DNA from 2 places in the Paenibacillus sp. 102 genome. Region 1 is predicted to be linked to the other one. Evidence: riboswitches for the same ligand, from Rfam matches in the RefSeq annotation. Region 1 holds a riboswitch; the other holds the start of a gene.
The links. Region 1 has a riboswitch for thiamine pyrophosphate ahead of tenA (thiaminase II). Riboswitches for the same ligand answer to the same signal wherever they lie in the genome.

Region 1 (7,911 bases):
TGCTCACGAACTAGATAAGCCTTATATCCAAGGGGATTTACCTCTTTTGAAAGACGGGCACATAGAGAATCCACCGAAGGGAAAAGTGGATGATACCTTGATTGACGGTCAAGAACTGCCGTATTGTGGCGGGATTCGTATCATCCATACTCCAGGGCATACTCCAGGCCATATCAGTTTATATTTGAGGCAAAGTAAAACGCTTGTTGCCGGGGATTCGATGTACAGTGTAAACGGAACACTGGGGGGGATTCATGTTCCAACCACTTTGGATATAAAGGCTGCTCGACAGTCTTTGAAGAAATATTTAGACCTAGATATTGAATCCGTGATTTGTTACCACGGAGGATTAAGTAAGGGAAATATTAATGAGCAAATCCAAAAATTATAGAGGATACTAATAACAGATGATTATTTATTGAGGCGTTGTTGCTAAACGGGTGTGAAGGTTGAAAAATAGTTGTTCCTTTTGGGTAGCTCTATTTTATCTTTTTCGTTCTTCAACAATACTAACAGTCAATATAAGGTCGGCATTCTTCAGCAAATGGGGGCCATTGTGGAACAATACAAACAGAATATGATCAAACTTTTTTATAAAGAAATTTCCTAATTACATTAAATAGGAGCATGTTTTGAACAATCTTTTTCAATGACATGCTCTTTGTATTTTCTCTTTTATTAAGGTTATTAGCATCAAATTAATCAAACTGTATTTTAAAGTTACAAGAAACCAATCATATGTCTCACCTTTATTTACAACTATAGGTTTTGTAATAAAACCTAGCTGGTTTTCGATACCATACAAATCTGATTGATGGCTTGTCTCCCCACCTATAATCCAATTCATGTTCTTTAATATTATTTTATACATATTAAACTATATTTTTAACATACAATAACAAATCTAATATATATAAAAACAGAGGATAAACGCCCAGTTATTGAACATATTATCCTCTATTCATTATAGTCTATTTAAATCGTATAAAAGGGGATTGCGTTTTTAAATATTTGTCTAGAGATATCCTCTATGCATTATAACGATTTCTTCTTCGTTCCATCCTTGTTTGACCTTGTGATGTTTCCATTTCATGATGGTGATTATCTGGTTGTATTGTATGATACAGTGATGTTCTTTCTTCATGATTCGGTTCATACGTACGTGTTTCTTTTGAGTTAGAAGATTTTTTACTGAACTTTGGCATCTTCACTTTCAATCTTGGTAAACTAGGAATGCGAATTTTAAATTTCGGTTTGATTCTTTTCTTTTTTTGTTTGAATAGATTTGTTTTTTCTTGTTTTTCATTGATACTACCACGTTTTAGCATGTTGGCAAACAACCCACCAAGTATAAATCCGACTACTAATAAGAGTAGATACAATCGTTCTGAAGTCAATAAGTTCATCATACTTCCAAGAACAGTTAATGATTTGGCTTGTTTCACATCCCATAATAAACCGCCCCATAATGCCAATAATCCTATAGTAATTGCATAGGTACGAAATCGGAGTATAAGTGGAATCACGGCAACACATGCAGCGATTTTGGCATTTGCTAGCAAAGAACTAGTTGTTACATATTGATCCCAAATCGCCAACAAGAACGTGATAAATATTGTGTAAGCGAGCCAACTACATATTCGTGAATACATTCGTTTTGCATAATAGCTTCCAAAACTCGTGAAAAACAACAGTCCTCCTAAATAAAATGACAATTCAAGAGGAATTTGTTTCATAATACCTGCAATTGGGAACAGGAAGCTGAGTACCATTAAAAGCACATCAAGTTTCTTCAAAACTCTCATCCCTTTCAGTTTTCTATCTTTTTTCTATATAACAAAGCAAATTTTGTTGTTTTTAGCATATTCCTCACTTCCACCAAATTATAGTGTACATGCATGCGAATAATAACATTCCTAAAAAACATCTTAATCCTATTAGTACTAAAATGTAAACAAAAAAACAAAATGATAATTGACAATAGAGATCTAGATTTGTATAAAGAAATGACAAATCCCGCTATTTGTAAATTAGCGGGATTATCAAATTATCCTATTGTACATCTAACGTACTTTCTCATCTTCAAAAATGTGATGGACAAGAGCGCGACAACTTGGATATACCTAATTTATATGATTATACTTCTCCCTCACAACGCAGCCACTTCGCATAATAGAATTTATTATTTCTCATTTACTCCCAAAGCCTCACGTGCCATCTCCATATGTGCTTTCTCCTTCGTTTGTAGCGCAAACAATCCAATCATTACCGGATAAGCAGCGCCAAGTTCAATAATATGTTCAAACATTCTCGGCCAAACTTTTCCTCCTGCTTTTTCATATTCGTTTAATAATACTTTCAAATTATCCTCTCCAAAGATTGTGAGATACAGAGTGAAGTCAGTAGCCGGATCCGTTACTTTCGCTTCTGTCCAATCTAACAGACCTGTTACTTTGGTATTTTCATCAACTAAAATATGCGGTGGATGTAGATCCCCATGAACAAATGCAGAGTGCTTTGGCCAATACGATTCATCCCCAAGCCATGTTTGCCAACGCTCCCATAGTTCATCTGAAACTCCAAGTTGTGATTTTATTTGATGCATTCTATCTATTAACAATTGCTTTGCTTCAGCAGGTTGAAGAATTTCAATGCCATACTTAGTTGCCTCATTATGATTAATCGAATGCAAAGCAACGAGAGATTCTGCTAAAGATCGAACAAATGTTATAGATGGTGGGTTATTTTGAATATGCCACACATAATTTTGTATTTCTAAATCAATCACTGCTGCAGGATTCCCCTTTACTAATGGATACGCAATTAATTCTGGTGTGTTGATTTTCCAATTTGGTACTGCAACAGGTACATATTTTTGAACAAGCTCAAGTATTTTTCCTTCTAATGCTCCTCTTTCAATGACGTCTGGTCTTCTTGGTTTCCGGAGAACCCATGAAACGCCCCTCTCATCAGTAGCAAATACAACTTGAAAGTCCATTCCTGATTCATTTAATTCAGCGCTTTCTTTATTCAATTGTAAATCATTCTTTTCAGCGATTTTTAAAATTTCTTCTATACTTTTCTGTTCATTTGCATTTGTCATAGATAAACACTCCTCTGAAATTCTTCATATAAGTACAGAAAACACAGACTGGGTGCCCGTGTTTTTGTAAACGGAATGAGCTCTCACAAATATACTGTCCCTATTTTCATTTCGATTTTCCTTGCACCCAAGTAACAATATCATTTATAACATACTCAGGGATATTGGCAGGACTATAATATTCATCCGGTTTACTTAATTCCCCATCTCCTTCTGTAAAGAAATGATTTAACTTTGGATAAAGTCGATAATCAACGTTATCTCGCTCTTTTAATTGTTCTTTCCAGAGAGGAATTTCGATTTTTGATTGAACTTGATAGTCTCTTTCTCCTTGAATAATAAGAAGCGGTGTCTTTTGTTCTTTTGACATTTCTGCTGCCTTAATTTTACGGATAGAATCCCAAAATACTGGTGAGCCTAAATGAAAATCTTTTGGAGGGTTTTTGCTAGAAAAATTAGGATCATTTAATAATGCAAATTGCGCCTTGTAAAATTTATATTCTTCAGGTTTCATTCTACCGATAGAATACAAGTAATCAAACTGATCTAAAACAACATCCTGGATCGTACGAGCTGGTCCTCCCATCACAATTGCCCCAGCAATATTTTGATTTTGATCCTTTTCAATCATTTTCGGAACCATCATTCCACCTTGACTATGACCAAGGATATAAATTTGATTCTTGTCTACCATTGATTCATTTTGAAGAAAACGTGTGGCAAAAAGTGCATCGTCTGTTGTCTCTTTATCGACTGTATAAAAAGGGCTTAATTGTGTTTTTAAGCCATGTTCATACGTTCGTTTATTGTAACGAAGAACAGCTATTCCTTTTGAAGCAAGACCTTCAGCTAGATCGCGAAATGGTTTTAAGGCAAACGCCGTTTCATCCTGGTCGCTTGCCCCAGATCCTTGAACAAGAATAACGGCTGGGAAAGGTCCCTCTCCCTTTGGAACAGATAATGTTCCTGATAATGGAAACGCGCCACTCCCGACTACAACTTCTTTTTCAATAAATGATTCTGGCTTACTATATGATGGGCGCTCTGCAACAGGACTAAACGACATGCTAAGTTGAAAATCATCTATTTTTCCAGATGGATCTAATTTTATTAGTAAAGGCACAATAAATTGTTCAAAAACTAATCCAATCTCTACATTTGTATGAATGGAATTTGTCTCTTTTTGTTTTACCTCTCCAATTCCCATAAAAGAACCTGCTTGTAATTGCAGGGGAAGTCCCTTCCAATAACTCTCCAGCCATTTTTCAGATATTATCTTCTGTAAAGGTCGAGAAGTTAAATCAAATGCAGATTTATAATTTTCAGTATGCATATAACGGATAAATGTAAGAGTAGTAGATATAACAGGGTTTTCATCATCAGCATTGTTTATTTCTTTTATATTTGTGTTTGTTTCTTTGAATGTTGAGGTAAATTGATGGTTGAATGGATTATTATATGTATAGGGATAAAAATTTATTTTCAATGCATCTGTATTTCCCCTCTCATATAGACTTGGAGAAATCGCAAAATTTTTGGGTGGAATTGATTCTGCTGCGTATGAAACTGTGGGAATGCTTATTGCACAAATTGTACTAACGAGTAAAATCTTGTTCGTTATCCGTTTTCTCGTTTTCATATTTATTGACTCCTTTCAAAATTAAATTCTTTTAATACAACATTCCAAGCATTATAAGGAAAATAAAAAATATCAAAGAGATTAATAAACTTCTTTACGCCCCCTAACAAAGAATGTGATTATTATAAACAACCTTCAATAAAAACTACCTTCTTCCTTCTTTTTATTATGTAATTTTTTAATAATATATAAGCATCTAATTAGTGAAATTGATTTTTCTAAAACTAGAAATTATTATTTTCGTACAAAAAAATGACTAAACTAAGTTAGTCATTTTCTATACTATTGCATGCTTGATGAGAGACATATCTTTTTCTTATAAACTTACATCCTCTACTTGTTTTTCTACTGGCCATTTTTCTAATGTGTAAGCCATCTCCCAAAATGAATATTCATATTGACTGCTAATTACAAAATGCTGTTTCATACGCTTGCGATCAGCTTCTGTTACTGTTTCTGCAATAGCATCTAATCTTGCAATTTGCTCTTCTACTAAAGTACGGAACCAGTCAGAACCATATGCAGAAATCCATTCTTGGTAAATTGGTTCTTCCGGTTTACATTTCTTAAGTCGTTCACCAATTTCATAATAAAGCCAATAGCAAGGTAAAATGGCTGCGATAACATCCCCAATATGTCCCTCATATGCAGCGCGATACATATGTGATGTATATGCATAAGCTGTCGGTGCAGGAATGAACGATTCTTTTTCTTCTTCTGTAATTCCTAGTTTTTTCGCAAAATTCTCATGCAGTGATAATTCAGCTTGATATGTATTTTGTGCATGGTGCGCCATACGAGCTGTCGTTTCTAATTCAATCGCTTTTGCTGCTCCTAACGATTGAACTCTTGCAAAATGACTTAAATAATATGAATCTTGCAGAACGTAATAGCGGAAGTTAGCTAAATCTAATGTTCCAGCTCCTAGCTTTGTGACAAATGGATGATTAAAACTTGCTTCCCAAATCGGATTAACTTCTTTACGTAATAACTGTGAAAATGACATTATAGGCCCTCCAATTAACGTTTTGATAATAAAGAATGAAACAAGTTTCTTAACGAATTGCTCGTTAACTACTAGACTACTGGGATCTACTTCAAATAGGTGCGCAAAATAAAAAAGCTTTCTTTACACACACGTAAAGAAAGCAGACTGGACATCATCAATATTGTAAAAATATCATTTTCTGTCACTTCCACTTCCCTACGCTGGTATTACCCAAATCAGGTCCTAAGAGTTTCAAAAATATTCGTTGATCTCAGCCTTTAAAAGGCCCCCCTAGTGGATAGATATATAAAACTATTTAACTTTGATATTAATCATAACATATTCTAGAATACTATCAAATAGTATTTGTAAATTCAGCACTTATAATATAAAGGTGCACAAATGTTATCTATCTTCTTCTACTAACCTCTTAATTTGCTCCTTCACATTCGAATCACAAACACCACCGTGATAACAAATTACTCTATCGATATCAAATTCTAAAAATCTTCTAAGCGATTCTGTAGCTGTTTCCATATCTGGTGTCGTATGCGGAACTGGCCCTCTTAGTTTTCCATCAACGCATACCATCGCGTCACCCGCAATTAATGTTTTATATTTTTCACTATATAAACTAATATGTCCGGGAGTGTGCCCTGGTGTATGAATCACTTCAATGCCTCCGAAAAATGATAGTCTTCCTCCGTCTTCTAATGTCCGATTTACTTTTGCATTCGGAGGATTTTTATATAGAAATTGCATAACCTCTGGAAGTGCCTCCCATTGGTCTTTACTCATTTTACTTGGATCCGTTTTCATTAAATGCGCTTGTCCTTCAATATACGGCTTGTCTAATTCATGTGCGTATACTTCAATAGAATGGTCTGCCTTCTGCTGTATTTCAGGAAGACTTCCAATATGGTCTATATCTTGATGGGTTAAAATAACTGCTTGTAATTGCTCAAAAGGCACACCAATACCAATCATTGCATCACGAATCCCTTCTAATTGGCCTGGCATACCAGTATCGATTAATATAGCTTCTTTTTCATCCCAAAGTAACGTGGGATTTAATTCGAACTCTTGAATTTTTAATTTTAACACCGCTAGACCGTCTTCTATTTTCATATTACACGTCTCCCTCGATACATAAATTAGTGAAGTTATTTCACTTACTAAAATGTATCACGCTAAGGATAATTGTTCAAATGATTAATTTTTTATTATAACATAAAAATATTTATTTGTCAAGTTATTTCGTCTGGTTCACAACTATTTTTTTCATCAAACATCTTTTCGATACAAATTAATTAAATCTTTCAGAGCTGCAGCTGCTGCTCCTCTCGGGCTTGAAGCTCCCCCAGTCGAAGTAACTTTTCCCATCGCATCAGTATGAAAAGTGATTCCTTTTTCTGTTCCATTCACATGAGCCAGTGGATGTTCTTTCTCTATTTCACGCGGGCATACTTCAAGTTTCAGATTTCCTGAATGATCTTTATATGCCGCTCCAATTAGTTTTATAGATTTACCTTGTTCTTTCGCCTTCTCTATATCTTGTTTTGTAACATCCTCTATCCCATTTATACTTACGTAATCAAGAGAGTATTCTGACTGAAATAGACTATTCGCTAACAATAATAATTTACAGGCACTATCCATTCCGCTTACATCTAATGATGGGTTTGTTTCAGCGATTCCCTTTTGCTGTGCTTGATGCAATGCTTCCTCGAATGTTACATCTTCTTCGTACATCTTTGTAAGAATATAATTTGTTGTTCCGTTTAAAATACCTTCTATACGTTCAATTTGGCACCCTGCTAAACTAATTTGTCCAATATCTAATGTAGGGAGGGCCGCTGCAGTTGCACCGCTATAACGAATACGTACGTTTGCTAGTTTTGCTTTTTCATTTATTTCTTTCCACGCAGTAACAAGTGCGCCTTTAGAAATAGCTACTACATCCATATGGTTTTCAATCGCTGTTTCAATGTATGTTCTTCCTGGTTTACCAGTTTGAAGATTAGTTGGTGTTGATTCTATTAATACAGTACCAAGAGGAAGTTTTTCACTTTTATCAAGTGGATGTGGTTTGATATATTTTTCTAATGCATAAGAACCAGTACCATAAGTTAATAATTCTTCAATATGTAAGCCTTTGTCATTATAAAGATTGACTGTACT
Region 2 (7,911 bases), on a different contig from region 1:
CCTCTTAACAGTCATTATACTAAAAACTGTTAAGAGGATTTTACTACTTTCGCATATAAGGAGCCAATATTCCTAAAATCTCCGCTTTGTCTTCTTTTAACTCAAGGGATGTCAACATATCCATCGTGCGCGGACGTGGTAAGTTAACATTCACTTCGCCTACAATCGTAGCTGGCCTTTGTGACATAATGAATACACGATCAGATAATAGAATTGCTTCATCCAAATCATGCGTTACCATCACAATCGTTTGCTGCTCTTGATGCCATGAATCTAAAAGCCAACGATGCACTTCCATTTTTGTAAAGGCATCTAGCTTACCAAATGGTTCATCAAGTAACATAATCGGCTTTTCGCATAAATAGGTACGTAGGAAACTGATACGCTGGCGCATGCCCCCAGATAATGCGTCTGGATAATGATTTGCGTATTCTGCTAAACCAAACTGCCTCAATGCTTCCATTCCTTCTGCAAGTCGCTCTTTCTTTGCTTTCCCATCAATTTCTAGCGGGAGGACAATATTTTGCAATGCGGAGCGCCATGGCAGCAACAGGTCTTGCTGCGGCATGTAACTTACAATATCTTGTTTTTGAACAAGGGTATCGTTGTAGATTACCTCACCACTATTCGCCTCTTCAACACTTGCAATCAGATTTAATAAAGTGCTTTTCCCACAACCACTCGGACCTACAAATGAAACAAACTCACCTTCTTGTATAGAAGCACTAATTTTTTCTAGTACATTTTTCCCATCAAATGCTTTCACAACATCTTTTATTTGTAATCCGTTCATTTTTCACTTGGAAGGAATTCATTTGTAAATGCATCTTTTACATCGATTTTCTTTTTAATAACTTTGTTATCATGCAAGAAATTCATGTAATTCGTCCAAATTTCTTCCTTCTGTACTCCCCATGCTTTCGCATCATCTTGATACTTCGTACTTAGCCACTTTTGGCTCTCTTGTACTAGCTCTTTATTAATATCTGGTACATTTTCAATTAAAATATCAGCCGCTTCTTTTGGCTCTTTAATTGCAAAATTATATCCTTCTGTTGTTGCATTCATGAATTTTTTCACAAAGTCTTTATCATTTTTCGTATGTTTTTCACTTGTAATAATGACCGGGCTATAAAAATCTAATGCCGGATCTAAATCTTTTACCATAATTGTATTTAATTCTTTTCCTTGGCGTTTTGCTTCGATACCGTCCCAACCATAATAAATCCATTCAAAATCTGCATCGCGTCCAATCGATTTAAAGAAGTCTGTTTGTCCAAGAACAATCTTTTCTACTTTACTAAAATCAGCTTGATGTTTATCCATAATTGTTTTTAGCGTCGCTTCTTCTGCTGGTGCACCCCAACCGCCGTAGCGCTTACCTTCAAAATCTTTTGGAGAAGTAATATTGTCTTTTTTCAGCGATGCAAAGGCAGATGTATTATGTTGAATAATTGCTCCAATTGAAACTACCGGGATTCCTTCAACACGAGCTGATGTTACGTTTTCTTGATAACTTACACCGAAATCCGCTTTTCCTGATGCAATCATTTGCTCTGCTGATACGTTATCACCTGGCTGAATGATTTCTACATCTAACCCTTGCTTTTTATAGTAATCTTTCGTCTTTGCTACGTATAAACCAGTATGGTTTGTATTTGGAAACCAGTCTAAAACAACTTTTACTTTCTTTTGTTTATCTACGCTCTCTTCTTTTTTCGCTGCATTACAGCCAACAACACTAGCTGCAAGTATTGCAGCTAGCATAACTTTGAAGCCTTTTTTCATTTTTTATCGTCCTTTCTGTATATCCATGGTGCTGTTAGTCTTGCCATAAATTCTACGATAAAATACAAGAGTAATGTCACCATTACGATAATTGCTGCGATTCCAAATACACGAGCTGTTAAAAAGGATTTCGTCGCACGCGTAAGCATGACGCCTAATCCTTCGCTCGCACCAAGCCATTCTCCAATAATCGCTCCCATCACGCTATATGTAACGGCAATTTTCAGCCCAGAGAAAAAGTATGGGAGCACTGCTGGAAATTTTACCTTTTGGTAGATTTGCCATTTGGTTGCGCGCATTGTTTGTAATAACTTAAGCATGTTTTTATCTACTGTTTGAAAACCTTCTAAAATACTGAGAGCAATTGGAAAGAAACAAACAAGAATAACGACCATCACCTTTGGAAGCATCCCATATCCAAACCAAATAATAAATAAAGGTGCTAACACAACAATCGGAATCGTTTGTGATATTACGAGTAACGGGTTAATCAAAATGCGAAATAGCGGAATAACATCCATAATAATTGCAATACTTGTTCCAAGTAAAATCGCAAAAAACAAACCAATTACAACTTCTTGCAGTGTTTGCATTGTATTTGGTAACAATAAATCTTTCATTCCAATTAACTCTTGAACGATTGCAGAAGGTTTTGGTAAGATCCACGGTTCAATTCGAAATAATGAAACAGATCCTTCCCATATAGCAATGAGAAGGATAAGCCAAATTGTTGTAATTGTTATGTTAGATCGTTTCTGGTTTTTCATATTCATCACGGTACTTCCAAACTTTCTCATTAATCGTTACACCAGTACTTGGACGATAATGAATTTTAATAGAAGTAATAACTTCTTCTGCCCCAGCATCGACACAAGCTTGTTGTGCACGCTTAATAACATCAAGAAGCACATCTAATTCTCCTTCAAGTGTTGTCTCCATTGCACCTACTTCATAGCGAACACCAGATTGTTGTACGACTTCAATTGCCTTATCAACAACGGCATACACATCTTTCGTTTTTGCTTGTGGTACGACTGAAAATGAAATGGTAACTTGTTGTGACATACTAAAATCCCCCTTGCAAAATGTTGTGTAAAAAAGAAAAGGCTTTCCTGCAAAATACGCAGGAAAGCCTTGTATGCAAGTTATTATACAATAACATGTGCTTACATCACTTTAAGTAACTCCCTACGCTGGCATTATCCAGATCAGGTTGAGGGTCGATGCTTTCTTACATCCTCTCAGCCAAATGGCTCCCCGGTCTTAATTCGCTTTCATTGTAGCATGATTTATTTTTTCAAACAAACAAATCTACATTTTTTTATAATATGATACTGCTTACAATCTATTGGTCATATATTTTATCATAGCAAAAATACAAGTATATTAAGGGGGGTAAAAATGGGAATTCGTTTCATTCAAATTTCTTCTATTTATTTTGTCATCGGTGTTTGTATGGGATTATTCATGTCAATTTCCGCTAATTATAAATTGACCGCAGTTCATGTGCATGTTTTATTGCTAGGTTGGACGTCTATGATGTTGGCAGGTATTTTATATTATATTTTCAAAGAAGCTGGTACCTCAAAACTTGGTAAATTACATTTTTGGCTCTTAAATATCGGACTACCGATTATGATGATTGCACTCGCTCTTGAGATTTATGGCCATCATGCAGCTATACCTTTTGTTGCTGGTGGAAGTATTCTTGTTGTTCTTGCTATTATCATTTTTGCTATTAATATTTTCACACAAATTAAAGAAACTCTAAAATAAGTCTCTTTTATAAGAAAAAAGCAGAAACGGATGAATTCGTTTCTGCTTTTTTCTTATAAAAGACATTTGCTATATATATTTATTATTTTTATATTAAAGTAAAATGATTATTTTTTCGAAATAATTTCACGAAATATAGTGAATGTTACTTTTTATGTGTTATATAATAAAAAAGGTTGATTTAACAGGTTTTCATTTGTTTAATTTAATAATTTTCATTCAAATTAAATTATTCAAAAATATCTTACCGTATGGATTTTGGAGGTATTTTATCATGTTTTGGCTACAATTTATCACCTTACTACTCTGCATTTTTATCGGTGCACGCCTTGGCGGAGTTGGCCTAGGAGTAATGGGTGGAGTTGGTATGGCAATTCTCGTATTTGTCTTCCACTTACAACCTACCGCTCCTCCTATTGACGTTATGCTGATGATTTTAGCAGTAATTACAGCTGCTGGTGCCCTGCAAGCAGCGGGCGGAATGGATTACCTTGTCCACCTTGCAGAAAAAGCTCTTCGTAAAAATCCAAAGCGCATCACATTCTTCGCACCGATTGTAACATATTTATTCACATTGTGTGCAGGAACAGGTCACGTTGCCTATTCTGTACTTCCTGTTATTGCAGAAGTATCACGCGAATCAGGAATTAGACCGGAACGTCCAATGTCAATTGCCGTAATCGCTTCACAACAAGCAATTACAGCAAGCCCTATCTCAGCTGCAACTGTGGCTCTATTAGCGATGCTAGCTGATTATAAAATTACATTACTAGATATTTTAAAAGTGAGTATTCCTTCTACTTTTATTGCTTGTATGTTAGCAGCTTTCGTTGCAAGTAAAATGGGCAAAGAGTTAAATGAAGATCCAGAATACTTAAAGCGTTTAAAAGAAGGTATGATTCCTAAACTTGAAGAAAAGAAAGAATTTATCGGCGCGAAAGGTGCCAAATTATCTGTTATTCTTTTCTTATTCGCAACTGTTCTTGTTGTTCTTCTTGGTTCATTCGAAACACTTCGTCCAGGATGGATGATAGACGGAAAATTAGTTCGTCTTTCTATGCCAAACACAATCGAAATGATCATGCTTACCATTGCTGCTCTTATTATTATCTTCTGTAAACCAAATGTAGAAAGCATTGTATCTGGAAATGTCTTTAAAGCCGGCGCTACAGCTGTTGTTGCAATCTTCGGTATCGCTTGGATGGGAGACACATTCTTTAATGGAAACTTAAATATGATTCAAGGATCAATTCAACATTTAGTAACAAGCGCACCATGGTTATTCGCTATTGCATTATTTATCCTATCTATTTTACTGTATAGCCAAGCAGCAACAGTACGTGCTTTAATGCCACTCGGATTATCACTTGGTATTTCACCAGCACTACTCATTGCAATGTTCCCTGCCGTAAACGGATATTTCTTCATTCCAAATTATGGAACAATCGTTGCCGCAATTAACTTTGACCGTACAGGAACAACACGTATAGGTAAATATGTACTAAATCATAGCTTCATGATTCCCGGTCTTGTCGCAACGTTTGCTTCGATTGGAATTGGGATGCTACTCATTTCAATTATGTTTTAACATACAAAAGCACAAACTTTTTCTAAATAAAGTTTGTGCTTTTTCATTTCATCAAACGTTTGTTTACATTGTTCATTCAACGATCTCTACATTATATCCTTTCTTTTCTATCCCACTTAATACTTCTTCAATATGATTTTTATCTTTCGTCTCTAATGACAAATGGAGCTGTGCATATCCTGGAAATACTTTTGTTCCAATCCGCTCTAAATGAATATGTAATACATTTGCTTCAAAACTTTTTACAATTTCGAGTAAGTGTTGCAAATGTCCTGGTTTATCTTTAATCATTGTTGCAATATGAACAAATCGGCCCGCTTCAACCATCCCATGTTCAATAATACGAGTAATAAAGTTAACATCAACATTTCCACCACTTAAAATCGACACAACTTTTTTCTCTTTCACAGGAATTTTTTGATAGAGTAAAGCGGCTAATGAACTAGCACCTGAGCCTTCTACTAATAATTTATTTCGTTCCAGTAGCATTAACATCGTTCTCGCAATTTCCATCTCATCCACACAAAAAATGTCATCTACATACCGCTCTACAAGCTGAAATGTAAGTTCTCCCGGCCTTTTTACCGCAATTCCATCTGCCATAGTTGGTGAAGATTCCACAGTAATCACTTTCTTTTCCTCTAAGGATTGCTTCATCCCCGGACAAGCAAGCGCTTGTACACCATATACTTTCACCGACGGTTTTTGTTCTTTAATCGCCATTGCAACACCTGCAATTAAACCACCACCACCAATAGGACAAATAACAGCTTCGACGTCATCAAGCTGCTGCAATATTTCTAACCCAACCGTCCCTTGACCAGAGATTACAGCATCATCATCAAATGGATGTACAAATTTCGCTCCTGTTTGTTCTTTCAAATCTAGCGCATAAGCTAATGCATCATCAAATACATCACCTTGCAACTCTACATGTGCACCATATCGCTTAGTCGCAAGTACTTTACTGAGTGGTGCACCTTTTGGCATCACAATCGTACAGGGAATATCGAGCATATTACTAGAATAGGCGACACCTTGTGCATGATTTCCAGCAGATGCTGCAACAACTCCATTTTCTAATTCACCTTTATCAAGAGAAACCATCTTATTATAAGAACCACGCACTTTAAAAGAACCGGTCTTTTGTAAATTTTCGAGCTTTAAATACACTTCATTATGTGATAGTTCACTAAATGTGCTCGAATAATCTAGCGGTGTCACATGGACAATGCCTTTCATTTTCTCATGAGCAGCTACAATATCCTGTAATGAAATCATGTTGTACCCTCCGAAACAAGATGTATTCATATATCCTAGTTTGAGCGGCATAGTTTATTTTATTCTGTAAAAAAGAACCATTTCTATAATCGGCGTTTTTCTATATATCGGAACTTCAACGATATATGGCATATCCTCCAAAAAAAATGGCTGTCAATAAAGACCAGCCATTTTTTTCGTACTTTCATATGGTGATTCTGCTAAACTTATCGCAGAGATAACGGAAACTCCATCCGCTCCCGCTTCTATAACCGAGGCAGCATTTTCAGCTGTAATTCCTCCAATTCCAACAATCGGGACTGTAATCCCCGCTTCTCTAAAATGACGCAGGCCTTTCGTTCCTTGTACTGCTTTTGTATCTTTTTTCGTGCTCGTTGGAAAAATAGGTCCTACTCCTAAATAATCCGCCCCATTTGCAATTGCAAAACGAGCTTCCTCTACCGTATGGGCAGATACTCCGACAATTTTATCTCCCATTTTTTCACGAACTGATGTAATTCCTTCATCATCTTGTCCGACATGAACACCATCTGCATCTAACTCAATTGCTAGTTCTACATCATCATTCACTATGAAAGGTACACCGTATTCCTTACAAAGTACCTGTAGCTGCTTTGCAAAACGCACTCGTTCTTCGCTAGTTAAAGCACCTTCACCTTTTTCACGAAATTGGAAAAGCGTCACTCCGCCATCTAACGCTTCTTTCATTACTTGTAACGGATCCTGCTTACAGTTATTACTTCCCATAATAAAATACACTTGCAATAATTTGGACATTTGTTGTTTATCAATATGTGCCATTTCTCTCACCCCTTCTTACTGCATCTCTTTGATACTTCCATATTGTTCAATATCTTCTTTAGTAGTGTTTGCTAACTGATTCAGAAATTCAATTTGGAAACTGCCTGGTCCTTGTTCTACTGTTTTACTTGCAGCTATTTCCGCGGCTACACCATAAAATGTTAATGCCGCAACTGCCGCTTTCACATAATCTTTTTCAATCGCTGCAAATGCTCCTATTACAGAAGTTAACAAACAACCTGTTCCTGTAACTTTCGTTAAAATTGGATGACCGTTACGAACAGTAAAGGTTCTCTCACCATCTGTAACAACATCTTCTTTTCCAGTAATCACCGCAACTGTATCTAATTCATCTGCTGCTTGTTTTGCAATTCCTACAACATCACCATTTCCAGCGCCAGCGTCAACACCTTTAATCTCCCATTTCTCATTAATCACATTGGCAATTTCTGCTGCATTCCCGCGAATCACCGCTAATTTCACTTCACTTGGAATATGTCTCGCAACTTCGGTTCGGTAAGAAGTTGCCCCTGCACCAACCGGGTCAAATAACACTGGTACATGATGTGCATTTGCAGATTTACCAGCAATGAGCATTGACTCTACTTCCTCAGGACGAAGTGTCCCCATATTTAGAACGAGCGCCCCTGCAATGCTAGCCATTTCTCCCACTTCTT

Region 2: it holds a riboswitch for thiamine pyrophosphate, as region 1 does, so the genes downstream of both, AAIE21_RS21625 (MTH1187 family thiamine-binding protein) here and tenA (thiaminase II) in region 1, are expected to answer to the same signal.

The regions. Positions count from the first base shown of each region.
Region 1 covers NZ_JBCGHT010000003.1:529,812-537,722, forward strand. Annotated here, with positions in the region: gene AAIE21_RS11915 (MBL fold metallo-hydrolase) at 1-391, shown strand, start outside; gene AAIE21_RS11920 (DUF3959 family protein) at 1,029-1,796, opposite strand; gene AAIE21_RS11925 (macrolide 2'-phosphotransferase) at 2,183-3,103, opposite strand; gene AAIE21_RS11930 (alpha/beta hydrolase) at 3,210-4,742, opposite strand; gene tenA (thiaminase II) at 5,059-5,748, opposite strand; TPP riboswitch at 5,927-6,033, opposite strand; gene AAIE21_RS11940 (MBL fold metallo-hydrolase) at 6,136-6,858, opposite strand; gene AAIE21_RS11945 (homoserine dehydrogenase) at 7,015-7,911, opposite strand, start outside.
Region 2 covers NZ_JBCGHT010000013.1:28,100-36,010, reverse strand. Annotated here, with positions in the region: gene AAIE21_RS21640 (ABC transporter ATP-binding protein) at 44-793, opposite strand; gene AAIE21_RS21635 (ABC transporter substrate-binding protein) at 790-1,788, opposite strand; gene AAIE21_RS21630 (ABC transporter permease) at 1,785-2,561, opposite strand; gene AAIE21_RS21625 (MTH1187 family thiamine-binding protein) at 2,533-2,853, opposite strand; TPP riboswitch at 2,957-3,058, opposite strand; gene AAIE21_RS21620 (cytochrome-c oxidase) at 3,190-3,564, shown strand; gene AAIE21_RS21615 (anaerobic C4-dicarboxylate transporter family protein) at 3,839-5,152, shown strand; gene ilvA (threonine ammonia-lyase) at 5,225-6,433, opposite strand; gene thiE (thiamine phosphate synthase) at 6,587-7,234, opposite strand; gene thiM (hydroxyethylthiazole kinase) at 7,250-7,911, opposite strand, start outside.